2 regions of the Bradyrhizobium sp. 521_C7_N1_3 genome follow, and region 2 is predicted to be linked to the other one. Evidence: predicted binding sites of a transcription regulator. Region 2 holds the regulator's gene; the other holds the start of a gene.
What was found. The regulator PhoB, encoded in region 2, activates phosphate uptake and scavenging genes when phosphate is short. The targets are predictions, from matches to a motif close to TGTCATNNANCTGTCAT.
Positions count from the first base shown of each region.

Region 1 (15,067 bases), 4.3 Mb from region 2:
GTTGCCGCGGCCGCGCGCCGGGGCTTGGGCTGGGCCTTCGGGCCGCGGGCGAGATCCATCAACATGCGCAATGCCTCGACCACCGAGCGCTGGCGCACGGCGGTCCGACCGATCGCGCCAAAGCGATGCTCGCGGTGGACGATGCGGCCGTCGCGCGCGGCAACCGCAAAATGCACGAGACCGACCGGCTTGCCGGGCGTGGCGCCGCCGGGGCCGGCGATACCGGTGATGGCAACGGCGAGATCGACGCCGGCACGCTCCAGAGCGCCGACCGCCATCGCGGTTGCGGTCTCCTTGCTGACGGCACCGAAATTCGCGAGCGTGCTCGCCTCGACGCCCAACATCGCACGCTTGGCGTCATTGGAATAAGTGACGAAGCCGCGGTCGATCACGTCGGAGGAGCCAGGAATATCGGTCAGCGCGCCGGCAACCAGGCCGCCGGTGCAGGACTCGGCGGTGGCAATCGTCAACTTGCGCATCCGGCACAGATCGAGCAGCGAGCGGGAGAGGGCGCGTGCGTCGCTGCCGCCCATGACCTAGACGCTCCAGGGCAGGCGGATGGTGGCGCTCGCGGTGGCCGCGATGCCTTCCTCGCGGCCGGTGAAGCCGAGCCGCTCGCTGGTGGTCGCCTTCACCGCGACGCGGGAGATGTCGACCCCGGAGATCTCGGCGATGCGGGCGCGCATGGTGTCGCGCAAGGGGCCGATCTTCGGCCGCTCGCAGATCATCGTCACCTCGAGGTTGGCGACGCGGCCGCCGCGCTGGGCAACGCGCTCGATGGCGTATTTCAGGAACTGGTCGGAGGAAGCCCCCTTCCATTTCGCATCGCTCGGCGGAAAGTGCGAGCCGATATCGCCGTCGGCGAGGGCGCCGAGGATGGCGTCGACCAGCGCATGCAGGCCGACATCGCCGTCGGAATGGGCGAGGAAGCCTTTGGTGTGCGGCACCCGCACGCCACAGATCATCACGTGGTCGCCTTCGCCGAAGGCGTGCACGTCATAGCCGGTGCCGGTCCTGATGTCGCCGAGCAGGCTGGCCAGGCGCGCTTCCTCGCGCACGAAATCCTCGGGAGTGGTGAGCTTCATATTGGCAACATCGCCTTCAAAGGTTGCGACCGTCAATCCTGCCCATTCGGCAATCGCGGCATCGTCGGTGAAATCGCTGCGCCCGTCCTTCGCCGCGCGACGATGCGCCTCGAGGATGACGTCGAAACGAAAGGATTGCGGCGTCTGCGCGATTCGCAAGGCTGCGCGGTCCGGCGTGTCCTCGACATTGCCGCTCTCGCCGGTGACCTTGATGGTGTCGGTGACGGCAACCACGGGGAGCGCAGCGCCGGTGCGGCTCGCCGCCTCGATTGCGCGCGAGATCACGCCTGCCGAGACAAAGGGGCGCGCGGCGTCGTGGATGAGCACGATATCGGGCTTATGCCTGGCGAGTGCTTCGAGCCCTGCGAGCACGGAGGCCTGCCGCGTCGCGCCGCCATTGGTCGGCGGCTCGTGGCTGAGACCTGCGACCGCTGCCGTGAACATGGCGCTGTCGTCGGGGTTCACCACCGGCTGCACGGCGAACACGTCGGGGTGGCGGCTGAAGGCTTCCATGGCGCGATAGATCACGGGCACGCCGCCGATCTCGCGATATTGCTTGGGGCCACCCGCGCCAGCCCGCAGGCCGCGTCCGGCCGCGACGAGGACGACTGCGGTGCGCTGTGATTTCGCCATAGGACTCAAATACTCAGTTGGTGATGAAGAGAGTCGGGGAGAGCGGTGATTGCCGCATGCCTCTAGCACGGCAGGCCCGCAAAAAAAGGGGTTTCCCCGGATTGTGGGAAACAGCATTTTGCTGCACTGCACTTGAAAGATTTGCAGAACTGTCTAAACTGTAGGCATGACGCTTGACTGCACAAGAATTGTGCGCAAGATAGGTCATGGCAGGCGCGATGAGGCCCTGCCTACGCAACGAGACCCCTGTGACCGGCTCGGCAGTATCAGGCTCTAAGCCGTTGAAAATTGGCGATATCGAGGTCGCCACCCCGGTCTTCCTGGCGCCGATGTCGGGGGTCACCGACTCGCCCGTCCGCCGGCTTGCCGCCGAGCTTGGGGCCGGTCTGGTCGTGTCCGAAATGACCGCCAGCGATGAGCTCGCGAACGGCCACAAGATGTCTCGGTTGCGCTGCGAAGCGACCGGGATCGGGCCTCATGTGGTCCAGCTCGCCGGCTGCGAGGCGCATTGGATGGCCGAGGGGGCCCGGATCGCCGAAGCCGGAGGCGCCGACATCATCGACATCAACATGGGCTGTCCGGCCCGGCACGTCACCGGCGGCCAGTCCGGCTCCGCCCTGATGCGCGATCTCGATCATGCCGTCAGCCTGATCGATGCGACGATCGCCGCGGTGAAGGTGCCGGTGACCCTGAAGATGCGGCTCGGCTGGGACGATCACACCCGCAACGCGCCGGAATTGGCGCGGCGTGCGGAAGCCGCCGGCATCAAGCTCGTCACCGTGCACGGCCGCACCCGCTGTCAGTTTTACAAGGGCGAGGCCGATTGGGATGCGATCCGCGCGGTGCGCGAAGCGATCTCCATTCCGCTCGTCGTCAATGGCGACATCACCACTTACGAGAAGGCGCTCGCGGCGTTGGAGGCCTCCGGTGCCGATGCCGTGATGATCGGCCGCGGCGCGCAGGGGCAACCTTGGTTGCCCGGCGAGATCGGCCGCCGTCTGAAGGGCGGGGCGGTCGAAGCCGCGCCGTCGCTCGAGACCCAGCTGCATTATGTCCGTACGCTCTATGAAGGCGTCTGCGCGCTCTACGGCCTGCGCATCGGCCTCCGGCACGCACGCAAACATCTCGGCTGGGCGCTCGACATCGCGGCCGATGTGAGCCGTGCGCCGGCCGAGAAGCTGAAAGCTTGGCGCCAGAAGATCCTCACCTCCGAGGATCCGCGCCTCGTCCACCAGTCGCTGCAAGATGCCTTCGACGATTTCGCATGGAGCGCTGCTGCATGAGCTCAGCCGCTGACCATCGCCGGCCGCTTCCGTCCGAGAGCGATGCGATCCTGGATGCGCTGCCCAATCCCGTGCTCATGATCGGGCCGGACGGCAAGATCGTCGCCGCCAACATCGCGACCGAAGCCTTCTTCGACATCTCGACGCAATTCCTGAAACGGCAGTCGCTGAAAGAGCTGGTCCCATTCGGCAGCCCCTTGCTGGCGCTGATCGACCAGGTTCGTTCGTCCAACTCGCCGGTCAACGAATACAAGGTCGATCTGGGCACGCCGCGCATGGGCGGCGACCGCCAGGTCGATCTGCATGTCGCTCCTCTGACGGAGCGGCCCGGCCATATCGTGGTGATGCTCCAGGAGCGCTCCATCGCCGACAAGATGGACCGCCAGCTCACCCATCGCAGCGCCGCGCGCTCGGTGATCGCGCTAGCCGCCATGCTCGCGCATGAGATCAAGAATCCGCTCTCCGGCATCCGCGGCGCGGCGCAGCTGCTGGAGCAGCAGGCCTCGTCCGAGGACCGCATGCTGACGCGGCTGATCTGCGACGAGGCCGACCGCATCGTGACGCTGGTCGACCGCATGGAGGTGTTCGGCGACGAGCGCCCCGTGGTGCGCGGTCCCGTCAACATCCATTCCGTGCTCGACCACGTGAAGCGACTGGCGCAGTCGGGCTTTGCCCGCAACATCCGCTTCATCGAAGATTATGATCCCTCGCTGCCGCCGGTCCTGGCGAACCAGGATCAGCTCGTCCAGGTGTTCCTCAACCTCGTGAAGAACGCCGCCGAAGCGCTGATCGACGTCCCCGACGCCGAGATCCAGCTCACCACGGCGTTCCGTCCCGGCGTGCGCCTGTCAGTCCCCGGTCAAAAATCCCGTGTATCGCTGCCGCTTGAGTTCTGCGTGAAGGACAACGGACCAGGCGTGCCGGACGATCTTCTGCCCAACCTGTTCGATCCCTTCGTGACCACCAAGCAGACCGGCTCGGGTCTTGGCCTGGCGCTGGTCGCAAAGATCATCGGAGATCACGGGGGCATCATCGAATGCGAGTCTCAGCCACGCAAGACCACCTTCCGCGTGCTGATGCCGATGTATTCCACATCGGTCAAACATGCCGATCAAAGCAGCCGCGACGGCTCTGCCGGGAAGTCGTCGTCTGCGTCACAGGGGGCGAAATGAGGATTAACGATGCCCGCAGGTAGCATTCTCGTTGCTGATGACGACACCGCCATCCGCACGGTTCTCAATCAGGCGCTGTCCCGCGCCGGCTACGAAGTCCGGCTCACCGGCAATGCCGCAACGCTGTGGCGATGGGTCAGCCAGGGGGAGGGCGATCTCGTCATCACCGACGTGGTGATGCCCGACGAGAACGCCTTCGACCTGCTGCCGCGAATCAAGAAGATGCGGCCGAATCTGCCCGTCATCGTCATGAGCGCGCAGAACACGTTCATGACCGCGATCCGCGCCTCCGAACGCGGTGCGTACGAATATCTGCCAAAGCCCTTCGACCTGAAGGAGCTGATCGCCATCGTCGGCCGCGCGCTTGCCGAGCCGAAGGAACGGGTCTCGACGCCGGACGAGGACGCCGAGATGGAGGCGATCCCGCTGGTCGGCCGCTCGCCGGCGATGCAGGAAATCTACCGCGTGCTGGCGCGTCTGATGCAGACCGACCTCACGGTGATGATCACGGGCGAGTCCGGTACCGGCAAGGAGCTGGTGGCGCGCGCGCTGCACGATTACGGCAAGCGCCGCAACGGCCCGTTCGTCGCGGTCAACATGGCGGCGATCCCGCGTGACCTCATCGAGTCCGAACTGTTCGGCCACGAGCGCGGCGCCTTCACCGGCGCCAACACCCGCGCTTCGGGCCGGTTCGAGCAGGCCGAGGGCGGCACGCTGTTCCTGGACGAGATCGGCGACATGCCGATGGAGGCGCAGACCCGCCTGCTGCGTGTGCTCCAGCAGGGCGAATACACCACCGTCGGCGGCCGCACTCCGATCAAGACCGACGTGCGGATCGTCGCGGCGTCCAACAAGGACCTGCGCGTCCTGATCCAGCAGGGCCTGTTCCGCGAGGATCTGTTCTTCCGCCTCAACGTTGTGCCGCTGCGGCTGCCCCCCTTGCGCGAGCGCATCGAAGACCTGCCGGACCTCGTGCGGCACTTCTTCACGCTGGCCGAGAAGGACGGCCTGCCGCCGAAGAAGCTCGATGCGCTGGCGCTGGAGCGGATGAAGCAGCACCGCTGGCCCGGCAACGTGCGCGAGCTCGAGAACCTCGCCCGGCGCCTCGCCGCGCTTTACCCGCAGGACGTGATCACGGGCTCCGTCATCGACGGCGAGCTGGCGCCCCCCACGGTCAGCCCCGGTGCCGCAGTCCAGCAGGGCGTCGACAATCTCGGCGGCGCGGTCGAGGCCTATCTGTCCTCGCACTTCCAGGGCTTCCCGAACGGCGTACCGCCGCCGGGCCTCTATCATCGCATCCTCAAGGAGATCGAGGTGCCGCTGCTCACGGCCGCGCTCGCCGCCACCCGCGGCAACCAGATCCGCGCCGCCGATTTGCTCGGCCTCAACCGCAACACGCTGCGGAAGAAGATCCGGGATCTCGATATCCAGGTGTATCGGAGCGGGGGCTAGTCTTCCCGAACGGACGGTGGCTCAGCTCCCCCTACCAAAGCGGAGCTGAGCCTGTCCGGATCGCGTTGGCCGTTGTGGCTGACGCGATGAGCAAAAGTCCGAATCGGGCCGAAACGTTCCGTTGGAACGTATGAATTGTTATTCAACCGCGGCGCGCTGCATCGCGCTCATCTGATCAGCCGCGCCGAGGCCGGCTGGGCGCTGGCGACGTTCGCCAGCGGCTGCTGCACCCCGAGACCGTTGACCAAGAGGTCGGCGGCTACGATCAGCAGCAGCACGGCCGACACCATCATCGCGAGAAAGAACCTGTCCATGGCGGTCAAGCCGCAGGGGCGGGAATCCGTTCCCGCAAGCGAGGTTTGCCAGAACAGCGGCCTGTGGATGCGCCGGTCCGTCGCGGCGAGGGCGCCGCGGAATTGTCGCAATTCGGCAACAATGTGGTAGGAATACATCAGTATCCGCCCACCGCGGACCCCGTTTTCAGCACCATTGCCGGAATGACCAGCGCAGACACCTCGGCCGCACACTTCGACACGGCTCCAGCGGAAGAACCCCGACGTTGGTCGGTGCGGCGCTGGCTGGCGCCCCTTGCCGTGGCGATGGCGTTGCTATCGGCCCTCCTGACCTTCCTGGTCCTGACCGGTCTCACGCGGATCGAAACGACGCCGGAGGTGGTCCGCTCGTTCTATCTGATCAATGCGGCGACGATCCTGCTGCTGGTCGGCATCATCGTCCGCGAGCTCTGGCAGCTGATCCTGGCGCGGCGGCGAGGCCGGGCGGCGGCGCGCCTCCACGTCCAGATCGTCAGCCTGTTCTCGATCGTGGCGGTGCTGCCGGCGGTGCTGGTCGCCGTCGTCGCCAACGTCACCATCGAGCGCGGCCTCGACCGGCTGTTCTCCGGCCCGACCAAGGAGGTGATCCAGAATTCGCTGACGATCGCACGCGCCTACATGCAGGACCACGCGCAGCTGATCCGCGGCGACATTCTCGGCATGGCCAATGATATCGCCCACGCCCGGCCGCTCTACGACCAGGACCGCCGCTCGTTCCGTGAGCTGCTGACCGCCAGCGCCGGCTCCCGCAACCTGCCGGGCGCGATGATCATCGACAAGAACACCAACATCCTGGAATCGGCCGACACCGGCATGCGGCTCGCCTATTCGCCGCCGGCGCCGGACTTCCTCAGCAATGTCAACGAATCCGAGCCCGAGATCGCGGTGTTGCCGGATGCGAGCTTCGTCGCCGCCGTGATCCGCCTGCGCGCCTTCAGCGACACCTTCCTCTATGTCGCGCGGCCGCTCGATCCGAACGTCGTCAACCAGCTCAAGCAGACCGAGGTCAGCGTCGCCGAATACGCCCAGATCGAGTCGCGCCGGCTCGGCATCCAGGTCGCCTTCGCGCTGATGTTCGCGGTGATCGCGCTCACCATCCTGATGGCCTCGGTGCTGATCGGCCTCAACTTCGCCAACTCGCTGGTGGCCCCGATCCGGAGGCTGATGAACGCGGCCCACACGGTCTCGACCGGCGACCTCCATGTGAAGGTGCCCGTGCATCAGTCGGAAGGCGACCTGGCCCAGCTGGGTGAGACCTTCAACAAGATGACGCAGGAATTGCGCAGCCAGCGCGACGAGCTCGTCAACGCGAGTGATCTCATCGACAGCCGCCGCCGCTTCATCGAGGCCGTGCTGTCCTCGGCGAGCGCCGGCATCATCGGCGTCGACAATTCGGGCAGCGTCGGCATCCTCAACCGCTCCGCCGAGAAGCTGATCGGGCACTCCGAAGCCGAGACGCTCGGCCATCCGCTCTCCGACGTGCTGCCCGAGCTCGAGGAGATGATGAAGACGGCGCGGGAAGGGACCCAGCGCCTGGTACAGGGCCAGATCACGATCACGCGCGACGGCACCGAGCGCAACCTGTCGGTCCGCGTCAGCGCCGAGAAGACCAGCCAACCGCACGACAGCTACATCATCACGCTCGACGACATCACCGAGCTGGTCTCGGCGCAGCGCACCTCGGCCTGGGGCGACGTCGCGCGCCGCATCGCCCACGAGATCAAGAATCCGCTGACGCCGATCCAGCTCTCGGCCGAGCGCATCCGCCGCAAGTTCGGCAAGGACATCACCGAGACCAAGGACAAGCAGATCTTCGAGCAGTGCACCGACACCATCGTGCGCCAGGTCGACGATATCCGCCGCATGGTCGACGAGTTCTCGCGCTTCGCACGGATGCCGAAGCCGGTGATGGAGGGCGAGGATGTCGCCGACACAGTGCGGCAGGCGGTGTTCCTGATGAAGGTCGCCCATCCCGAGATCGATATCGAGGCCGAATTCAAGGAAGATCCGCTGCGCGCCCAGTTCGACCGGCGGCTGATTTCGCAGGCGGTCACCAACATCGTCAAGAACGCCACCGAGGCGATCGAGCAGGTCCCGCCGGAGGAGCTCGGCAAGGATTACGGCAAGGGCCGCATCGACGTCGTGGTCTCGCGCGAGGGCGAGGACGTGCTGATCGACGTCATCGACAACGGCATCGGCCTGCCCAAGGTCGCGCGCTCGCGACTCCTCGAGCCTTATGTGACGACGCGGGCCAAGGGCACCGGCCTTGGCCTGGCGATCGTCGGCCGCGTGCTCGAAGACCATGGCGGGCGCATTGAGCTGAAGGACGCTTCCGATTTCCGTGAGGGCCAGCGCGGCGCGTGGATGCGGATGCGTTTTGCGATCTCCGGTGCCCCCGCGAAGAGCGAGGGGACCGTGCAGGCATCGCCGGCCGCAAACGCGGTCACGGACATCGCCAAGCCCCCCGAAACAAAACAGCCGGCCGCCGAAACCAAAGAGCCGGCTGAAAAGACCAATGATTCAACGAAGATCGAAGCCTCAACAGGCATCTGACAAGACAGGCGCGAACCATGGCAAGTGAAATTCTGATTGTCGATGATGAGGCCGATATTCGCGATCTCGTCGCGGGCATTCTCGAAGACGAGGGCTTCGTGACCCGGACCGCTCGCGACAGCGATACGGCGCTCGCCGAGATCGCCAATCGCAGGCCGCATCTGGTGTTTCTCGACATCTGGCTCCAGGGCTCCAAGCTCGATGGCTTGCAGCTGCTGGAGCAGGTCAAGAAGGACAATGCCGATCTGCCGGTCGTGATGATCTCCGGCCACGGCAACATCGAGACCGCGGTCGCCGCGATCAAGCGCGGCGCCTACGATTTCATCGAGAAGCCGTTCAAGGCCGACCGGCTGATCCTGGTCGCGAACAGGGCGCTCGAGAACTCGCGGCTCAAGCGCGAGGTCAAGGAGCTGAAGCAGCTCGCGCCGAGCGCAAGCTCGCTCGTCGGCCGCTCGCCGAGCATGAACCAGCTGCGCCAGACCATCGACCGCGCGGCCAAGGCCAACAGCCGCATCCTGATCGTCGGCCCGGCCGGCGCCGGCAAGGAGCTGACCGCGCGCACGCTGCATACGGCCTCGGGCCGCGCCGATGGTCCGTTCGTCGTGATCAATGCCGCCGCGATCACGCCGGAGCGCATGGAGCACGAGATGTTCGGCGTCGAACAGTCCAATGGCGAGCAGCCGCGCAAGCCCGGCGCGCTCGAGGAAGCCCATGGCGGCACGCTGTTCATCGACGAGATCGCGGACATGCCGCGCGAGACCCAGAACAAGATCTTGCGCGTGCTGGTCGAGCAGTCGTTCCAGCGCGTCGGCGGCACCGCCAAGGTGCAGGTCGACGTCCGCATCATCTCCTCCACCGCGCGAAATCTCGAAGAGGAGATCGCGGCCGGCCATTTCCGCGAAGACCTCTATCATCGGCTCTCGGTGGTGCCGATCCGCGTGCCCGCGCTCTCGGAGCGGCGCGAGGACATCCCGGAATTGATCGACTATTTCATGGAGCAGATCTCGGCCGGCAGCGGCCTGCCCAAGCGGCAGATCGGGCAGGACGCGATGGCGGTGCTGCAATCGCATGTGTGGCCGGGCAACGTGCGCCAGCTCCGCAACAACGTTGAGAGAGTCATGATTCTGGCTGCGGGCGGACCGGAGGTGATCATCACCGCGGACATGCTGCCGCAGGATGTCGGCTCGATGGTACCGGCGATGCCGACCAGCAACAACGGTGAGCACATCATGGGGCTGCCGCTGCGCGAAGCGCGCGAAGTGTTCGAGCGCGACTATTTGATTGCACAGATCAGCCGTTTTTCAGGAAATATTTCTCGCACGGCTGAGTTTGTTGGCATGGAACGTTCGGCATTGCACCGGAAGCTGAAGGCGCTCGGCGTCGGCTGACACCGCGACGTCGCGGCCGCACCTCAGGGATTAGCGAGGAAAATCATCGATTTCCGTAGTTTTTCGGGGCAATTGGGCGTGGCCTGCCGCGTGAAGCGGCTTGCCTAATAACCCGTCCTGTCCTCTAATTGAACCGCTGTTCCTCCGAGGGGGATCTCATGAGGAATAGCAACCGGAAGAGGCCCCGAATTTCATAAAGAGGGCCACAACCGGCGCAATAAAAAGAAACTCAAAGCGAGAAAAAAACAATGGCGGCAGACCGCGCACAAAACCTACAGGACACCTTCCTCAATCACGTTCGCAAAACCAAGACGCCACTGACGATCTTTCTGGTCAACGGAGTGAAGCTCCAGGGCATCGTGACCTGGTTCGACAATTTCTGTTTGCTGCTTCGGCGCGACGGTCACTCGCAGCTTGTCTACAAGCATGCGATCTCGACCATCATGCCGGGCGCTCCGATCCAGTTGTTCGAAGGCGGCGAGGATCAGCCGGCTTGAGAGTGATCTGATTGGAACCCCGGAATTTCGACGGGGAGGCCGACCGTCCGCGGTCGGCAGGGGCGAAGCAGACGGGGCGGGTGCTTGTCATCGGCCCCTACTTGCGTGTGCGCGCGGGCGGTGCCGACACGCAATCGGAAAGCCATGTTCAGCGTGACGCGGAGGCAAGGCTCGATGAGGCCGCCGGCCTCGCGCGGGCGATCGACCTCGTCATTGCCGACGCCATCATCGCGCCGATCAGCCAGATCCGCCCCGCGACCTATATCGGCAAGGGCAAGGTCGAAGAGATCGCCGCGCTGGCCAAGAGCCTCGACGTCGAGCTCGTGGTGATGGATTGCGCCCTGGCGCCGATCCAGCAGCGCAATCTCGAGAAGGAGCTGCACGCCAAGGTGCTCGACCGCACCGGCCTCATCCTGGAGATCTTCGGCCGCCGCGCCAAGACCAAGGAAGGCTCGCTCCAGGTCGAGCTTGCGCATCTCAACTACCAGCGCTCGCGCCTCGTGCGCTCCTGGACCCATCTCGAACGCCAGCGCGGCGGTTTCGGGTTCATGGGCGGTCCCGGCGAGACGCAGATCGAGGCTGACCGCCGCCTGATCCAGGAGCGCATCTCGAAACTCGAGGGCGAGCTGAAGAAGGTGCAGGCGACGCGGCGGCTGCATCGCGCCGGGCGCCAGCGCGTGCCGTATCGCGTCGTCGCGCTGGTCGGCTACACCAATGCCGGCAAGTCGACGCTGTTCAACCGCCTGACCCGCGCCGACGTTCAGGCCGCCGACATGCTGTTCGCGACACTCGATCCGACGCTACGCGCGCTTACCTTGCCGCATGGCGGCAAGGCGATGCTGTCCGACACCGTCGGCTTCATCTCTAACCTGCCGACTCAGCTCGTCGCCGCCTTCCGCGCCACGCTGGAAGAGGTGCTGGAAGCCGACGTCATCCTGCATGTGCGCGACATCTCGCACGAGGATGCCGAGGCCCAGCAGAGCGACGTCGACGCGGTGCTGCGCCAGCTCGGCATCAACCCTGACGATTCCGGCCGCATCATCGAGGTCTGGAACAAGATCGACCGTTACGATGCCGAACAGCGCGAAGAGCTTCTGAACATCGCCGCGCGCCGGCCGGCGGATCACCCGGCGATGCTGGTCTCGGCCGTGTCAGGCGAGGGGATCGACGCACTGCTCGCCGCCATCGAGGAACGGCTCGCCGCAAAGCGCACCACGCTCGATCTCTCCATCGACGCCGCCGACGGCGCCGGCATCAGCTGGCTGCATCGAAATGCGGAGGTGCTGGCGAAGGAGCTGCACGACGGCCGCTTCGACATGACCGTACGGGTCGACGAGACCAAGCGGGATATCGTGGTGAACCGGTTCGATGCCGTGCCGCGCGTGGCGTGATCCGAGGGGCGCGGTGCGCCCGACCGGCCTGCGATATCGACCATATCCTCGTTTCCGGGTTGAGACGCGTAACGCTAGAAAGGAATGGTCAGGCCCGGATTTTTCGCTTGCGCCTTGGTATAGGCGACGCCGTGGACCTTGATGCCACGCTCGTCCAGCAGCGAAATGATACCGCCCTGGTTCGACAATTCCATCGGCTTCTGCACGACGACGGCGAGCGTGCCCCCGGCAGCGATCTTCCCTGACAGGACCATCTTGTTCTTCTGCTTGTCGGCCAGCATCCAGCCGGTGAGGTCGATGTCGCGATCGGCCGTATTGAGCAGCGTGACGACTTCCCGCTCGGGCGTCTTCAAGGCGTTGACGAGTGCTGCAATGATGCGCACGAGTCCGTCAGGCATCTGCCCGGTCGGAGGAGCGGTCGGATCTGGTGGCTGTGTCGGCGCGCCGAGATCGATGGGGTCGCCGGTCTTGTCGTCGGTGTGCCAGGCCTGCGTCTGGAATTTGAGGAAGACCGCCGTCCATAGCTTCTGATCCGGGAATTCGAACACCAGCCCGCCGTCTTGCCATGGCCCGTTGTCGCCCGAGAACCTTCCGATCGGATTTCCCTGATTCATATGGATGTCGTGAATGCCGCGACCCGGCCGGAAGCCGAAATAATTGTCCGCCTTGGTCTCCGGCCCCCATGTCTCACCGAATGCGTAGATCATCGCGCTTTCGTTTGAGAGCGCGCGCTGGACGAACTGGTCGAGCTTCTCGTTGAGGTCATTGTCGGGTCCGGGCACGGACAGCGGCAGCGGGATCATCTCCTGGGGCTGCATCAGATTGCCGCGAATGAAGTCCAGCGCGATGCTGGCCGGCTTCGGCGGCTGCGGGTGCAGGCCCTCCGGCAGCGTCGCGAGATGATCGGTGATCGGATGGACAAAGTGCGATCGCACCAGGAACTCGACTTCGCTTCCGTCGCCTGACTGCACATTGACGGCGATGCGGAAATCCGCGTTGTCGGCCACGACATGGACTTGATAGTGCGGCGACTGGCCGGTGCCGAAACGCATCGCGATCGGGCGTCCCTTGAGGACCGAATAGTGCTTTAGTGGCATCGCACTCACCTGAGGTTTCGGCTGCGCGGGCTCCGTTGTTCAACTTTAGACTGCTTGTCGTGACGGTTTCATGGCTTCACTGCGATCCGCCATGACCGCTCGCTGCATTCGGGAAAAGATGCTGACCTATATCTCCTTCGCGACCGCTTCGATCCTTGCGGATAAGCCGATGGAGCATGCCACAACGCTAGCGGCGGGCCTCTCGGCGAGGCTCTGATACCGGTTTCGCCTCACTCTTCGCCGCGTTCCACAGCGCGTCCATCTCCGCCAGCGACGCCTGCTCGAGCGTCCGCCCCTGCGCCTCGAGCGCGCGCTCGATGAAGGCGAAGCGCCGCTCGAACTTTGCATTCGTCGCGCGTAGCGCGGCTTCCGGATCGGCGTCGACGTGGCGGGCGAGATTGACCAGCGCGAACATGAGATCGCCGGTTTCCTCCGCCAGCCCCTCGCTGTCGTTGCGATCGAGCGCGGCCTCGATCTCGTCGGCTTCCTCGCGGATTTTCGCCAGCACCGCGCGCGGGTCGTTCCAGTCGAAGCCGACCGTCGAGGCCTTGCGCTGGAGCTCCATCGCGCGCGTCAGCGCGGGCTGACCGGCCTTGACGCCCGAGAGTAACGACTTGTGCGTCGGCGCTTCCTCCGGCGGCCGGCGCGCCGCACGTTCGGCTTTCTCCTCGGCCTTGATGCGATCCCAGACTTCCTTGACGTGGGAGGAGGCGAGATTGCCGTCCTTGTCGGCGAAGACATGGGGATGGCGCCTGATCATCTTGCGGGTGATGGCTTCCACGACGTCGCCGAAGGCAAAGGCATTCTGCTCCGAAGCCATCTGGGCGTGAAACACGACCTGGAGCAGAAGGTCGCCGAGCTCCTCTCTGAGATCGTCGAGATCGCCACGGCTGATGGCCTCGACCACCTCATAGGCTTCCTCGATCGTGTAGGGCGCGATCGTCGCAAAATTCTGCTCGAGGTCCCAGGGGCAGCCGGTCACCGGCGTGCGCAGCGCCGCCATGATCTCGATCAGGCGGGAAATGTCACGGGAAGGGGTCATTGCGGGGCAGTCTCCTGGCTCCGAAGCCTTATGCCAAAAGCGGCCCGCCGTTCCCAGCACGGCGCGCCGGAACAGGCCGATTTCCACTGATTGGCGGCAGATTGGCGAGGTGCTAAAGCGCGGGCCATGAGTGACGCATTTTCATCACAAACCGCGCTGGTGCTGTTTTCCGGCGGCCAGGATTCCACCACCTGCCTCGCCTGGGCGCTGAATCGCTTTGCACGCGTGGAGACGCTGGGGTTCGACTACGGCCAGCGCCATGCCATCGAGCTTGCCTGCCGCGACCGGCTGTTCGACGGCATCAAGGGCCTGCGCGCAGACTGGGCCGCAAGGCTCGGCGAGAGCCACACGCTGTCGATCCCGACGCTGGCGGCCGTGTCCGAGACGGCGCTGACGCGCGACGTCGCGATCGCGATGGGCGCCGACGGCCTGCCGAACACGTTCGTGCCCGGCCGCAATCTGGTGTTCCTGACGTTTGCCGCGGCGCTCGCCTACCGGCGCGGCATCACCCACATCGTCGGCGGCATGTGCGAGACCGATTATTCCGGCTATCCCGATTGCCGCGACGACACCATCCGCGCCATGCAGGCCGCGCTCTCGCTCGGCATGGCCAGGCAATTCGAGTTGCATACGCCGCTGATGTGGATCGACAAGGCGGCGACGTGGCAGCTCGCCCACGACCTCGGCGGCGCAGGGCTGGTCGACCTCATCCGCGAACAGTCGCACACCTGCTATCTCGGCGAACGCGGCGCGCAGCATGATTGGGGATACGGATGCGGCGAGTGCCCGGCGTGCAGCTTGCGGGCGAAGGGATGGCGGGAGTTTGCGGCGGGGCGCTGAGGCCAGACATTCGGTGTCATTCCCCGCGAAAGCGGGTGATCCAGTATCCCAGAGACCGTGCTTGAGCCGAGAGGCCGCGGCGTACTGGATCCCTGCTTCCGCGGGGAATGACAGCGGAGGGCCTGGCACGAGCGTGCCTCTTGCCGAACTACCGAAAATCTTCTTCCCGCAGCTCGATCGGCTTGCCGTGCGGCGTGCGGTCGGCGGCGTGGTCCCAGGCGTCGCGGTAGCGGTGCAGCGTCTCCGCCGATGCGACACCCTTGCTTGCGACCAAACCTTCCAGCGTGGCGAGCCAGTGCAGG
Region 1 covers NZ_CP197232.1:5,581,551-5,596,617, forward strand. The annotation lists gene AB7008_RS25970 (CinA family protein) at 1-533, opposite strand, end outside; gene AB7008_RS25975 (bifunctional 2-C-methyl-D-erythritol 4-phosphate cytidylyltransferase/2-C-methyl-D-erythritol 2,4-cyclodiphosphate synthase) at 537-1,718, opposite strand; gene dusB (tRNA dihydrouridine synthase DusB) at 2,000-3,001, shown strand; gene AB7008_RS25985 (two-component system sensor histidine kinase NtrB) at 2,998-4,173, shown strand; gene ntrC (nitrogen regulation protein NR(I)) at 4,183-5,625, shown strand; gene AB7008_RS25995 (histidine kinase) at 5,793-6,077, opposite strand; gene AB7008_RS26000 (sensor histidine kinase) at 6,123-8,510, shown strand; gene ntrX (nitrogen assimilation response regulator NtrX) at 8,528-9,898, shown strand; gene hfq (RNA chaperone Hfq) at 10,147-10,395, shown strand; gene hflX (GTPase HflX) at 10,407-11,786, shown strand; gene AB7008_RS26020 (DUF2278 family protein) at 11,861-12,883, opposite strand; gene mazG (nucleoside triphosphate pyrophosphohydrolase) at 13,071-13,925, opposite strand; gene queC (7-cyano-7-deazaguanine synthase QueC) at 14,052-14,765, shown strand; gene AB7008_RS26035 (nitrile hydratase accessory protein) at 14,914-15,067, opposite strand, start outside.
Region 1: a site for PhoB is predicted at 12,939-12,955, ahead of AB7008_RS26020 (DUF2278 family protein). Genes of this name have one in related genera too.

Region 2 (15,067 bases):
GTTTTGCGGCTGGGGTCGTTGCGTCCAGCCGCAGCGCGGAATTGCCGATCTGGATGTCGATCTGTTCGGCCTTGGCGATGACGGCCTCCAGCGCGGTCCACCACAGACGTCCGGTGCCCTCGGCAAACTCGCTCGCGATATAGACGGCCAAGGGCGCGTCAAATTCGCGCAGAACCGGCAGCGCGAATTCGAGATTGTCGCGGTACCCGTCATCGAGGGTGAAGGCGGCGAAGGGGCGGGTGAACCGGCCCTGCACCAGCCGCTCATGCAGCTCGTCCATGCTGACGATGTCGATCCCGCGCGAGCGCAAATGGCTCAGCGTGGCGCGCAGGAAATCGGGAGTGACTTCGAGATGCCGGTTCGGCTGGAACGCGGCCTCGCGGGCCGGCCGCACATGGTGCAGCATGAAAATGGCGCCGACGCCCGACAAGAGCGGGCGCAGCAGGTGGTGCGCCCCGCTGAAATAGAGTGCCCCCAGCCCGGCGCGGATGACGTTGTTTCGGAGTTGTTTCATGACCGGCTGGCGAACTCTGGCATTCCACTTTCAACTTACGGAAGAACCCTTGAAGAAAAAGTTATTCCAATTGTCGACGCATGGCCTTCGGAAGGGCATCATTTCCGGTTTGACAGCCCGCCAAGGGTTTGTTTTGTCTCCGGTTCCAGAGTTCGGGTCGTTGAATGCAGAAGCTTTTCAGATGGGCCAGCAAATGGTGGCCAGGGCTGATTCCCCTGGCCGTCATGTGGGGATTTGCGGCCTGGAATAATACCTTGCCGGTCGAGGCGGACCTGTCCGCCCGCAGCTCGGCGGCACTCAAGGAGACCGTGCTGGACAAGACCCGGATCGCGGTGGACGGCCGGGACGTCAGCCTGGCCGCGGATGCCTTTTCCGAGGAGGGGCGCCGCGATGCCGTGATGGCGGTCGAACTCGTCCCGGGCGTGCGCCTGGTCGACGACCGGACCCGCCTTGTTCCCGAAGCGACGCCCTTCGTCTGGAATGCCGAGCGTGACGTGGTGCGGGTGACGCTGTCCGGTTCCGCGCCCCTGCCGTCGATGAAGGCGCGCCTGACCGAGGCCGCGCGCAAGGAGGTCGCCGGGACCGAGGTCGCCGATCAGATGGGCCTCGCGCGCGGCGCGCCGCCGCGGTTCGAGGCCGCCGCGATGCTGCTGCTCGACCAGATCGGCAAGCTCAAGGACGGCAAGATCACGATCACCGACACCAAGGTCAATCTGTCGGGCATGGCGCGCGATCTCGGCGGCCGTGAGGCGATCGCGGCCGCGCTCAAGAACCTGCCCGAGGGCTTTTCGGTCGCCGCCAACGATGTCAAGGCGCCGCCCTACATCTTCCAGGCCTACAAGGATCCGGTTGCAGCGACCGTGACGCTGACGGGCTACGTGCCCGACAACAGCGTGCACGCGGCCATTGCAACGAGTGCCTCGCGAAAGTTCTTCACCGAAAAGGTCGTCGACAATCTCAAGGCCAGCGTTGGCGCACCCGGCTCTTTCAATACTGCCGTGGTCGCAGCGCTCGGCGCGTTGTCGCGCCTGTCGACCGGTACGCTCGTGGTGTCCGATCGCGAGGTGAAGCTGTCGGGCGATGCGCTCTATGAGGGGGCCGCCAACGACATCCGCGCAGGCCTCGGCAAGGACTTCCCGAAGAACTGGCAGTACAAGCCGGAGATTACGGTGAAGCCTGCCGCGGGCCCGGTCGACGGCACCGTCTGCCAGCAATTGTTCTCGGAGCTCCTGAACAAGGGCAAGATCCGCTTCGCAACGAAACGCGCCGACATCGACCCGGATTCCGCCGGTATTCTCGACCATCTGATCGAGACGGCGCTGCGCTGCCCCACCACCAATATCGAGGTGGCCGGCCACACCGATGCCGACGGTGAGGACTCCTTCAACCAGGCCCTCTCGGAGAAGCGTGCGCAGGCCGTGATCGACTATCTGGTCAAGGCCGGGCTGCCGGTGACCCGCTTCACTCCGGTCGGCTATGGCGCCACGCAGCCCCTCGCCGGCAATGACACCGACGAAGGCAAGGCGCAGAACCGCCGCATCGAATTTCTGGTGAGGTGACGATGCCCTATCTCGTCTCGTTCCATCTGGGCTGGCTGATCGGCTCGCTGCTGCTGGGCTTTTGCATGGGCTGGATCTCGGTGGTCCAGCGCGGCAACGGCACTTCGAAGGTGACCGCGCGCTGGCTCGCCTTGCTTGCCGTCGCCCTGGTCGCAGCCTCCTTCACACATGCGGTGCCCGGCCGCTTCGGCTATTGGCTCGATCTCGGGCTGGTCATGTTCGCCTGCTACCTCGTCGGCTGCACCATCGGCGCCTGGCTGCGCGACAGGGTGGTATCGCGGAGCCAGCCGGCGGCCTGAGCCCTTGGGCTCGGTGAGAGATCGACAGTCGCCGCCGCGACGCATCGGAAAGTTTGGTTCGGGTGATTTGGGTGAGGCGGCCATCGCTCTCTCGCTCCCTCCCCCCTTTGCTGGGGAGGGGAATGCACCTCCATTGGGGCGCCGAACGAGACACAACCCTTTCGATCCAACCTTGCGATAACGGCCTGACCGGCAAGCAAATTGCCGAACGATCAGAATGCGCTTGACATCAATACGTACGTACGTATTATTCTCCGATGCCAAAGCCCTCACTCAAAGACGCCATCCTCGATGCCGGCCTGAAGGTCATGTTCAGGACCGGCTATCACGGCACCAGCGTGCGCGACGTCACTGCTGCGGCAGGCGCGCCGCAGGGGTCCTTCACCAACCATTTTCGCTCCAAAGAGGTATTCGCCTCCGAGGTGCTCGACCGCTACTTCGACACCACGAGGGGATTGGTCGCGGAGGCGCTCGATGACACCTCGCTGACGCCGCGCGCGCGGCTGCGCCGCTATCTCGACATCATCACCGGCCGGCTCGAGGCCGACGGCTATGGCCGCGGCTGCCTGATCGGCGATCTCAGCCTGGAGGCATCAGCCAGCAGCGAAATGCTGCGCGCGCGTCTCGCCGAAATCTTCGCCGAATGGCGCGCGCCGTTCGCCGCCTGCATCAGGGACGCCCAGACGTGCAGCGAGATCGCATCCGATTTCGCGCCCGAAGAGCTTGCTGATTTCCTGCTCGCGTCCTGGCAGGGCGCGATCCTGCGCATGAAGGTCGACCGCAATCCCAACGCCCTCGAACGTTTCAAGACCATCGCCTTTCAAACCGTCTTCAGGGAGCTGACATGAGCAAGCCAACTGAAATCGAGATTCTCCAAGCGTCTGTGCTGGGAAGCACGATGGCCTATCGCGAGGCGGGAGATCGCGATGCGCCCGCTGCCCTGTTCCTGCACGGCAACCCGACGTCGTCGCATATCTGGCGCAACATCCTGCCGCTTGTATCGCCGGTCGCACATTGCATCGCGCCCGATCTCGTCGGCTTCGGCCAATCCGGCAAGCCCGACATCGGCTATCGCTTCGTCGACCACGTCCGCTATCTCGATGCATTCATCGAACAGCGCGGCATCAAATCGGCCTATCTTGTCGCGCAGGACTGGGGCACCGCGCTCGCGTTCCATCTCGCCGCGCGCCGGCCGGATTTCGTGCGCGGCCTTGCCTTCATGGAGTTCATCCGCCCGATGCCGACCTGGCGGGACTTTCACCACACCGAGGTCGCGGAGGAGCAGGACCACGCCGAGGCGGCGAGGGCGGCGTTCCGCAAATTCAGGACGCCGGGCGAGGGCGAAGCGATGATCCTCGAGGCGAACGCGTTCGTCGAACGCGTGCTACCCGGTGGCATCGTCCGCAAGCTCGGCGAGGACGAGATGGCGCCTTACCGTGCGCCATTCCCCACGCCGGAGAGCCGCCGGCCCGTTCTCGCCTTCCCCCGCGAACTGCCGATCGCAGGCGAGCCTGCCGACGTCTACGAGACGCTCCAATCCGCGCATGCCGCGCTCGCTGCATCGTCCTGTCCGAAGCTGTTGTTCTCGGGCACGCCCGGTGCGCTCGTTGCGCCCGAATTCGCCGAGCGGTTCGCAGCCTCGCTGAAGCACTGCGCATTGGTCCGCCTCGGACCCGGCCTGCACTTCCTCCAGGAGGATCACCCCGAGGCGATCGGCCGCTCTGTCGCAGGCTGGATCGCCGGCATCGAAGCCGTGCGCCAGCAGCGCGCTGCCTGAAGGTGGGCGAGATGGCTGATGTGACCATCATCTATTGCCGCCCCTGCGGCTACGAGAGGCGCGCCAAGGACGCCGCTGCTGCGCTGCAGCAGCATCTGACGCCGGAGCCGTCTCTCGTGCCCGGCAAAGGTGGGATCTTCTAGGTCAAGGTCGGCGACAGCCGCAGCAAGGGTCACTTTCCCGGTACCGACGAAATCGTAGCCGCCGTTACTTCCGCGTGGCGCTGATCCGGGACGGAATCTGACCGCCTCCTGAGGCCGCGGCCGTCGCCGCGGCCTTTCGGCCCACCTGAAATCCCTGAACAACAGCGCCAATCACCCCTCTTTCGCCAGGCGGCGGCCGCCCATAGATTGACGTCGGCTTAAGTCGTGACGGAACATTGTGCGGCCGAAATCATCAAAACTTCATGGCGACTGCGCAGGATTGCCATGGAGATTCGCGTCGGTCTTGCCGCCGAAAGCGCCAATCCGTGCATCAGGAGCTCGCAACCCTGCCTAAAATATTGAAGGCACGAGTTTTTGTTCGAATTGCTGAATTCCACTCCGCCGCAAAACGCGCTAGTGGAAGGGCATGGGGCATGCGCGATGCCGGAGCCGGCGGCAAGGGTTCGTTGAATGCCTGTGCGTCGTCCGCCTGTCCGCCGGCCACCCCGGCCGCTGAAGCGTTGTTCGAGGTCTAGATGCTGGAAGCCATACGCAGGGCGACGACGTTTCTGCGCCAGAAGCAAGTCCTGCATAAGCTTGGAGTTGTGATCAGCGTCGCGGTCATCGGCATCGCTTGCTATGTGCTCTACCACATGCTGCGGGGCATCGACGTCAACGAGGTCCTCGAAGCGATCAAGAGTACCGAGCCGAGCCAGATTGCGATGGCTGCGCTGTTCGTGGCCGCGGGCTATTTCACCCTGACCTTCTACGATCTGTTCGCGGTGCGCGCGATCGGCCACGCCCATGTGCCCTACCGCATCAATGCGCTCGCCGCCTTCACCAGCTATTCGATCGGCCACAATGTCGGCGCCAGCGTCTTCACCGGCGGCGCGGTGCGCTACCGCATCTATTCGGCCTATGGCCTGAACGCGATCGACGTCGCAAAGATCTGCTTTCTCGCCGGCCTGACCTTCTGGCTCGGCAATGCCGCGGTGCTCGGCCTCGGTATCTCCTACCATCCGGAAGCCGCAGCCTCGATCGACCAGCTTCCGCCCTGGCTGAACCGGATGCTGGCGATGATGATCATCGTTGGGCTGGTCGCCTATGTGGTCTGGGTCTGGACCCAGCCGCGGGTGGTCGGCCGCGGGCCCTGGACCGTGGTGCTGCCGGGCGGCCCGCTGACGCTGCTCCAGATCGCCATCGGCATCATCGATCTCGGCTTCTGTGCGCTCGCGATGTACGTGCTGGTCCCGGACGAGCCCAATCTCGGCTTCGTCGTGGTGGCGGTGATCTTCGTCTCGGCGACGCTGCTCGGCTTCGCCAGCCACTCGCCGGGAGGGCTCGGCGTGTTCGATGCCGCCATGCTGGTCGGCCTCTGGCAGATGGATCGCGAGGAACTGCTGGGTGGGATGCTCCTGTTCCGCGTCCTCTATTATCTCTCCCCCTTCGTCATATCTGTAATCTTGCTGACGTTTCGCGAGGTTATAATCGGCGCTCGATCGAAGCGCTTGCAGCAGGCGGCGCTCAAGCTCGACCCCGGCCCGGCGCGTGAAGCCGCCTATGTGAGAGAGCGCAGCGACAGCGGCGCCTGACCGGCGCATCCCCTTAGGAGAAGCCCGCCCCGATGGCGATCGACGCCCCATCTTCTCCCTCGGCGCAGCCCTGGTCCGACCGGCTGCGGCACTCGACCGTTATCCTGATCGCCGCGGCGCTGGCGCTGTCGGTGGTGGTCTCGCTCGGCGAATTGTCAGTGATGCGGGCGGCGACGGTATTCCTCTGCATCGCAGCCGCGGCGCTGATCCCCTGGCGCCTGCACGACAATGCCGCCTCGCGCGACGACACCCGCCGCGTCAACCCGGTCGAGAGCGCGGCGGTGGCCGCGGTCGTCGCCGGCATGCCGGATCCGGCCGTGCTGCTCGACCGCGCCGGGCGCGTCATCCATCTCAATGCCGCCGCCGCCCAGCTGGCGCCGGCGCTGCGCAAGAACGAGCTCGCCCAGTTCGCGCTGCGCTCGCCGGAGATCATCACCGCGCTGCGTGAATCGATCGCCACCACCGAACCGCGGCGCGCGACCTATCTCGACCATGTCCCGGTCGACCGCTGGATGGAGCTGATCATCACGCCGGTGCCGGTGCCGACCTCCTTCGGCGGCGCCGACAAATGCATGCTGATGACCTTCCACGACCAGACGCCGCTGCGCCGGGTCGAGGAGATGCGCGCGGACTTCGTCGCCAATGCCAGCCACGAGCTGCGCACGCCGCTTGCCGCGCTGTCGGGCTTCATCGACACGCTCCAGGGCCAGGCCAAGGACGATCCCAAGGCGCGCGAGCGGTTCCTCGGCATCATGCACAACCAGGCGACCCGGATGGCGCGCCTGATCGACGATCTGCTCTCGCTGTCGCGGGTCGAGCTGTCGGCCCATGTGCGGCCCGACACCCTGGTCGACCTGCTGCCGATCATCTTCCAGGTCGCCGACGGGCTCGAGCCGCTGGCGCGGGAGCGCCAGGTCGAGGTCGAAACCCATCTGCCCGAGACCCCGGTGATGATCGCGGGCGACCGCGAGGAGTTGCTCCGCCTGTTCGAGAACCTGATCGAGAACGCACTCAAATACGGGGCGTCGGGCGGACGTGTCATCGTGTCGCTGGCCGCGGCGGCAGCCACTGATGGAACTCAGGAAATCCGGGTCATGGTGCGCGATTTCGGCCCCGGCATCGCGCCCGAGCACCTGCCGCGACTGACCGAGCGGTTCTACCGGGTCGACGTCGGCGACAGCCGCTCGCAGGGCGGGACGGGGCTCGGATTATCGCTGGTGAAACATATTCTTAACCGCCATCGCGGCCGGCTTTTGATCGAGAGCGTGCCAAAGCAGGGCGCCGTTTTCACGGCCTGTTTTCCCCAAGCGAAGACCGCGGCTTCGACTTGATATTCAAGCGATTTCAATCGCTTGGATGTGTCATCCAGCTGTCACGAAACCTTCGTAAAAGCACAGCCGACCGCTCCTAAAGGGGCGGCACGGGGAGCGCGATCGGGCGCGGATGGCGCTTCGCTCCCCTGTATGGAGACCACCATGAATTTCATCAAAACGATCGTCGCTGCCGGCTTGGTCGCCGCATCGGCGACGGCGGCTTTTGCTGCCGACATTACGGGTGCCGGTGCGACGTTCCCGTTCCCGATCTATTCCAAGTGGGCTGACGCCTACAAGAAGGAGACCGGCAACGGTCTGAACTACCAGTCGATCGGCTCCGGCGGCGGCATCAAGCAGATCCAGGCCAAGACCGTGACCTTCGGCGCCAGCGACGCGCCGCTCAAGGCCGAGCAGCTCGAGAAGGACGGCCTCGTCCAGTGGCCGATGGTGATGGGCGCCATCGTTCCGGTCGTCAACATCGAGGGCGTGAAGCCCGGCGAGCTGGTGTTCGACGGCGAGACCCTGGCCAGCATCTATCTCGGCAAGATCACCAAGTGGGACGACGCCGCGATCAAGAAGCTCAATCCGAACGTGAAGCTGCCGTCGGACGCGATCACCGTGGTCCGCCGCTCGGATGGTTCGGGCACCACCTTCAACTTCACCAACTACCTCTCCAAGGCCAGCGCGGACTGGAAGAGCAAGGTCGGTGAGGGCACCGCGGTCGAGTGGCCGGTCGGCGTCGGCGCCAAGGGCAACGAAGGCGTGTCGGGCAACATCAGCCAGACCAAGAACTCGATCGGCTACGTCGAGTACGCCTATGCCAAGCAGAACAAGCTGACCTACACTGGTCTCGTCAACAAGGCCGGCAAGCCCGTGCAGCCGACGGTCGAGGCCTTCCAGGCCGCGGCTTCCAACGCCGACTGGGCCAAGGCTCCCGGCTACTACGTCATCCTGACCGACCAGCCCGGCGACAAGTCCTGGCCGATCACGGCGGCGACCTTCATCCTCATGCACAAGGATGCCACCGACAAGGCAGCCTCGCAGGAAGCCATCAAGTTCTTCCGCTGGGCCTTCAAGAGCGGCGGCAAGGCGGCTGAAGAGCTCGACTACATCCCGATGCCGGACCCGGTCGTCCAGCTGATCGAGAAGACCTGGGCTGCCGAGATCAAGAGCTAAGCGCTCTTGTCCCGGACTGGGCGCCGGGGTCTGACAAGACCTCCGCTCCGGATCGGCCTCGCGCCGCATCCGGAGCGTAAGACCAACAACAAGACCGACAACAAGCGTATATCAAACGGGCACAGGGGATCGGCGTGGCAGAGATGGCCGTTCAGAGCGATGTAATCGACGACGCCGGACCTTATGATCGCGCCAAGGCCTTGAGCGCCTTCAAGCTCGGCGACGTGACCTTCTACTGGATCACGCGGCTCTCCGCGATCTCCGTGCTGCTGATCCTCGGCGGCATCATCATTTCGCTGATCGTCGGCGCCTTCCCGGCGATGAAGGAATACGGCCTCTCCTTCCTGTGGACGCAGCGCTGGGCGCCGTCCGCCGATCCGCCGGTGCTCGGCGCGCTCGGACCGATGTACGGCACGCTCGTGACCTCCTTCATCGCGATGCTGATCGCCATTCCCGTGGGTCTCGGCATTGCGATCTTCCTCACCGAGCTCTGCCCGCAATGGCTGCGCCGCCCGATCGGCATGGCGATCGAGCTGCTCGCCGGCATCCCCTCGATCATCTACGGCATGTGGGGCTTCTTCGTGCTGGGCCCGTTCCTGGCCAACACTTTCCAGCCCTTCATGATCAAGATCTTCGACGGCGTCCCCGTGCTGGGCGCCATCTTCGCAGGTCCCCCGTCCTATCTCAGCCTGTTCAACGCCGCGCTGATCCTCGCGATCATGGTGCTGCCCTTCATCACCTCGATCTCGGTCGACGTGTTCAAGACGGTGCCGCCGGTGCTGAAGGAAGCCGCCTACGGCGTCGGCTGCACCACCTGGGAAGTCGTCCGCAGCGTGGTGATCCCCTATACCCGCGTCGGCGTCATCGGCGGCGTCATGCTGGCGCTGGGCCGCGCGCTCGGCGAGACCATGGCCGTGACCTTCATCATCGGCAACTCGTTCCGCATCTCCTCCTCGATCTTTGCCCCGGGCACCACGATCTCGGCGGCGATCGCATCCGAGTTCGCCGAGAGCGACGGCCTGCACCAGTCCGGCCTGATCCTGCTCGGCCTGCTGCTGTTCGTGCTGACGTTTTTCGTGCTCGCAGCGGCGCGGTTGATGCTGATGCGGCTGGAAAAGAAGGCGGGGAACTAGCGCCATGAACCCGATCTATTCACGCCGCCGCCGCAAGGATATCGTCGTTCGCGGTCTCTGCATGGCCGCCGCCGCCTTCGGTGTCACCTGGCTTGCGCTGATCCTGATCACGCTGCTCTACAACGGCATCGCCGGTCTGAACCTGGAGATCTTTGTCGCGGACACTCCGCCTCCGGGCTCGACCGAAGGCGGCCTGCGCAACGCCATCGTCGGTTCGATCATCATGACCGTGCTCGGCGTCGGTATCGGCGCGCCGCTCGGCCTGTTTGCCGGCACCTATCTTGCCGAGTACGGCCGCAACGATCGCCTGACCTCGGTGATCCGCTTCATCAACGACATCCTCCTGTCGGCGCCCTCGATCATCATCGGCCTGTTCATCTATGGTGCGGTGGTGGTGCCGATGCGCGGCTTCTCGGCGATCGCAGGCGCGCTCGCACTCGCGGTCATCGTCATCCCGGTGGTGCTGCGCACCACCGAGGACATGTTGCTGCTGGTGCCGAACGCGCTGCGTGAGGCGGCGTCCGCGCTCGGCCTGCCGCGCTCGCTGGTGATCAAGCGCATCGCTTATCGTGCCGCGCGTTCCGGCCTCATCACCGGCGTGCTGCTCGCGACCGCCCGCGTCGCCGGCGAGACCGCGCCGCTCCTCTTTACTGCGCTGTCGAACCAGTTCTTCAGCCTCGGCCTGAACAAGACGATGGCGAACCTGCCGGTCACCATCAACAACTTCGTCCAGAGCCCCTACGCCTATTGGAAGCAGCTCGCCTGGAGCGGCGCGCTGCTGATCACGATTACCGTGCTTGCCCTGAACATTGGCGCGCGCATCCTTGGCGCCGAGAGGACCGCAAAATGAGTGAGCTTTCCGTATCGATGAGCGCGGCCGGTGGTTTGCCGCAGGCGCCGGTGTTGCCCGAGGCTCCGGCCAAGGTGACGGTGCGCAACCTGAACTTCTATTATGGCGAGCACCACGCGCTGAAGAACATCAATCTGGCGCTCGGGACCAACCGAGTCACGGCGTTCATCGGCCCGTCGGGCTGCGGCAAGTCCACCCTGCTGCGCATCTTCAACCGGATGTACGATCTCTATCCGGGCCAGCGCGTCACCGGTCAGCTCATGCTCGACCAGACCAACATCCTCGACCCCAAGCTGGACCTCAATCTGCTGCGCGCCCGCGTCGGCATGGTGTTCCAGAAGCCGACGCCGTTCCCGATGACGATCTACGAGAACATCGCCTTCGGCATCCGTCTCTACGAGAAGATCTCGAAGTCCGAGATGGACGACCGCGTCGAGAAGGCGCTGCGCGGCGGCGCGCTGTGGAACGAGGTCAAGGACAAGCTCAACGCCTCCGGCCTGTCGCTCTCCGGCGGCCAGCAGCAGCGCCTCTGCATCGCCCGCACGGTCGCGGTGCGGCCCGAGGTGATCCTGTTCGACGAGCCCTGCTCGGCGCTCGACCCGATCTCGACCGCCAAGGTCGAGGAGCTGATCCAGGAGCTGTCCGAGAACTACACGATCGCGATCGTCACCCACAACATGCAGCAGGCGGCGCGCGTCTCCGACAAGACCGCCTTCATGTATCTCGGCGAGCTGATCGAGTTCGACGACACCAGCAAGATCTTCACGTCGCCGACCGACCGGCGCACGCAGGATTACATCACCGGCCGGTTCGGCTGAGGAGACGGAACATGGGTTCTGAACATACCGCAAAGGCCTTCGACACCGACCTCCAGGAGCTCACGCGCCTGGTCGCCGAGATGGGCGGCATCGCCGAGCGCATGATCGTCGACTCCGTCGACGCCCTGATCCGCCGCGACGTCGCGCTCGGCCAGCGCGTCGTGACCATCGATGCCGAGCTCGACGCGCTCCAGAAGAAGATCGAGGAGCGCGCCGTGCTCACCATCGCGCGCCGCCAGCCGATGGCGGTGGATCTGCGCGAAATCGTCGGCGCCATGCGCGTCGCGACCGATCTCGAGCGGATCGGCGACCTCGCCAAGAACATGGGCAAGCGCGTTGCGGCGCTGGAGACCGATTTCCACCCGCTCAAGCTGTTCCGCGGCCTGGAGCACATGACCGACCTCGTGCAGCAGCAGGTCAAGTCGGTGCTGGACGCCTATGCCGCGCACGATCTGCCCGCGGCGATGGCGGTGTGGAAGGGCGACGAGGAAGTCGACGCCATCTGCACCTCGCTGTTCCGCGAGCTGCTCACCTACATGATGGAGGATCCGCGCAACATCTCGTTCTGTATCCACCTGATGTTCTGCGCCAAGAACATCGAGCGCATCGGTGACCACGCCACCAACATTGCCGAGACCGTGTTCTACATGATCGAGGGCCAGGCGATCACCGACAAGCGGCCGAAGGGCGACATGACGACCTTCGCCACGACGGTCCCGAACACTTAAGGAGCGACGACACCATGGGCGCACGCATTATGGTGGTTGAGGACGAGGAAGCTCTCACCGAGCTTCTCCGCTACAACCTCGAAGGCGACGGCTATGACGTCGAGACGGTGATGCGCGGCGACGACGCCGACACCCGCCTCAAGGAGCACATCCCCGATTTGATCGTGCTCGACTGGATGCTGCCGGGCCTCTCCGGCATCGAGCTGTGCCGGCGGCTGCGCACCCGGCCCGAGACCAAGCAGCTCCCGATCATCATGCTCACCGCGCGCGGCGAGGAGAGCGAGCGGGTGCGGGGTCTTGCGACCGGCGCCGACGACTACATCGTCAAGCCGTTCTCGGTGCCGGAGCTGCTGGCACGCGTGAAGGGCCTGCTCAGGCGCGCCAGCCCGGAGCGGCTCGCCACCGTGCTCGCCTATGGCGACATCGAGCTCGACCGCGACAAGCGCCGCGTGGCGCGCTCGGGCCGGCCGATCGATCTCGGCCCGACCGAATATCGCCTGCTGGAGTTCTTCCTGGAGCATCCCGGCCGCGTGTTCTCGCGCGAGCAGCTGCTCGACAGCGTCTGGGGCCGTGACATCTACATCGATGAGCGCACCGTCGACGTCCATATCGGCCGCCTGCGCAAGCTGCTCAATCTCGGCCGCGAGCAGGACCCGATCCGCACCGTCCGCGGCGCGGGCTACGCACTGGATGATCGCTTTGCGAAGGCGGAGCAGGCGTAAGGTCCGCTGCAAGCCGGCAAACAAAAAGCGCGCCGGGTGGCGCGCTTTTTTCTTGCTCGATCGTCCCGGCTCTGTGCCGGGACAGGGTTGTCTGGAACTGTACTCAGCGCGGACCCGGCTTCGCCGGCGCGCGCCGGCGATCGGCCGCGGGCTGATACGCCACGCGCGAGTGCTGGGCGCAGTAGGGCAGGCCGGAGAGCGCCTTGCCGCCGCAGAAGAAGAAATCCGGGCTCGAGGGATCGCCGACCGGCCAGTGGCAGGTGGCCTCGTTCAGCTCCAGCAGCGACAGCCGCTGGCTCATCGGCACGACGTTGTCGTAGGTGACCGGTTCGGCCTCGACCTCGACTTCGAAGGCTTGTGCCAGCGCGGTGTTGCCGCGTGCGATCGGGCGGGTCACCCGCATCATGTGCTGGGCGGGGCGCGCCTTGCGCGGCCGCGGCGCTGCCGATGAAGGGCTCTTGGCGCGGCCCGACAGGCCGAGCCGGTGCACTTTGCCGATTACGGCATTGCGGGTCACATTGCCGAGTTCAGCGGCGATCTGGCTGGCCGAAAGTCCGGCCTCCCAGAGCTTTTTCAGCTGCTCGACGCGATCATCCGACCAGGTCAAAACGGTCATTGCACCCTTTCCTCCGCCGGCGCCTGCCATCCTGGCGGCCGCACGGCGAATGCCTAAGCCTCGAAAAACCCGTGCCGCCAGAATCCCTTAAGGCTCGCCGGGCGCGCCAGATGCGCCCGAACGCTTACGCCGGTACATGAGGACTTAGAGGATCAGAACTGCTGCACGAGATGTCGTATCTGACAAGCCAAACGCTACAATATGGCGTGACTCACGCGCAAGAGTCCGCCGACTCGCTTCCACATGTTCCGTGGCGGAAATACGCAAAATCGCCACCGCAAGACTACGGATTCTGCGTTTCGCGAGGCTTTCCGGGCGGCATTGACACCGGTTTCACCAGGCATAAGATAGTCACACGTGCCGCCCTTAAAAGGCGGCACGTTTCGTTTTCCGGGCCGGTCAATGGTGCGTTGCGCAATGCACGCTCACGCCGTCCGCAACATTCAAGTGATCGTCATGACTAACAGCGCAGCGCCGCATTTGCTCCCCGTTTTCGCCAGGGCCGACCTCGGTTTCGAGCGCGGTGAAGGCTGCTGGCTGATTGCGACCAATGGCGATCGCTATCTCGATTTCACCTCGGGCGTGGCGGTGAATGCGCTCGGCCATGCTCATCCTGCGTTGGTCAAGGCGTTGCAGGAGCAGGCCACCAAACTCTGGCACATGTCGAACCTGTTCCAGAGTCCGGACGGCGAGAAGCTTGCCGCGCGTCTGTGCAACGAAAGCTTCGCGGACTTCGTGTTCTTCTGCAATTCCGGCGCCGAAGCGCTGGAAGGTGTGATCAAGCTGGTCCGCCATCATCACTTCTCCAAGGGGCATCCGGAGCGTTACCGCATCATCACCTTCGAAGGCGCCTTCCACGGCCGCACGCTGGCAACGCTCGCCGCGACCGGTTCGGCAAAATATCTCGAAGGGTTCGGCCCGCCGATGGATGGCTTCGACCAGGTCCCGCATGGCGACATCGAAGCCGTCAAGAAGGCGATCGGTCCGCAGACCGCCGGCATCCTGATCGAGCCGATCCAGGGTGAGGGCGGCGTACGTTCGGCAACGCCCGCCTTCCTGAGGGCGTTGCGCCAGCTCTGCGACGAGAAGGGCCTGCTGCTCGCGTTCGACGAGGTGCAGACCGGCATGGGCCGCACCGGCGATCTGTTCGCGCATCGCCGCACCGGCGTCACGCCTGACGTGATGTCGCTGGCCAAGGCGCTCGGTGGCGGTTTCCCGATCGGCGCGGTGCTGGCGACCGCGGACGCGGCTGCCGGCATGGGTCCCGGCTCGCACGGCTCGACCTTCGGCGGCAATCCGCTCGCGATCTCTGCTGCCAACGCCGTGCTCGACGTCATGCTCAAGCCCGGCTTCTTCGACCACGTGCAGAAGATGTCGCTGCTGCTCAAGCAGAAGCTCGCCTCCGTGATCGATCGTTATCCCGACATCGTCAGCGAAGTGCGCGGCGAAGGCCTTCTGATCGGCATCAAGGCCGTGGTGCCGTCAGGCGATCTCGGCGCGGCATTGCGCAACGAAAAATTGCTCACGGTCGGCGCCGGCGACAATGTCGTGCGCTTCCTGCCGCCCTTGATCGTCACCGAAGCCGAGATCGAGGACAGCGTCGGGCGGCTCGAGCGCGCCTGCGCCGCGATCTCGTCCAGTCAGACCAAGCGGGCGGCAAGCTGATGAGCAAGTCCCCGAAGCACTTTCTGGATATCAACGAGCTCCCGTTGTCGGAGCTCAAGAGCATGCTCGCGGCCTCCTCCGCCATGAAGGCGAAGCAGAAAGCGCACCAGCCGGTGAAGCCGCTGGAAGGCAAGACGCTGGCGATGATCTTCGAGCGTCCGT
Region 2 covers NZ_CP197232.1:9,886,490-9,901,556, reverse strand. The annotation lists gene AB7008_RS47045 (polysaccharide deacetylase family protein) at 1-514, opposite strand, end outside; gene AB7008_RS47040 (OmpA family protein) at 679-2,073, shown strand; gene AB7008_RS47035 (hypothetical protein) at 2,076-2,372, shown strand; gene AB7008_RS47030 (TetR/AcrR family transcriptional regulator) at 2,630-3,220, shown strand; gene AB7008_RS47025 (haloalkane dehalogenase) at 3,217-4,149, shown strand; gene AB7008_RS47020 (Rdx family protein) at 4,161-4,292, shown strand; gene AB7008_RS47015 (lysylphosphatidylglycerol synthase domain-containing protein) at 4,829-5,884, shown strand; gene AB7008_RS47010 (ATP-binding protein) at 5,917-7,215, shown strand; gene pstS (phosphate ABC transporter substrate-binding protein PstS) at 7,360-8,373, shown strand; gene pstC (phosphate ABC transporter permease subunit PstC) at 8,517-9,506, shown strand; gene pstA (phosphate ABC transporter permease PstA) at 9,511-10,356, shown strand; gene pstB (phosphate ABC transporter ATP-binding protein PstB) at 10,353-11,174, shown strand; gene phoU (phosphate signaling complex protein PhoU) at 11,186-11,902, shown strand; gene phoB (phosphate regulon transcriptional regulator PhoB) at 11,917-12,624, shown strand; gene AB7008_RS46975 (GcrA family cell cycle regulator) at 12,728-13,240, opposite strand; gene AB7008_RS46970 (aspartate aminotransferase family protein) at 13,697-14,905, shown strand; gene argF (ornithine carbamoyltransferase) at 14,905-15,067, shown strand, end outside.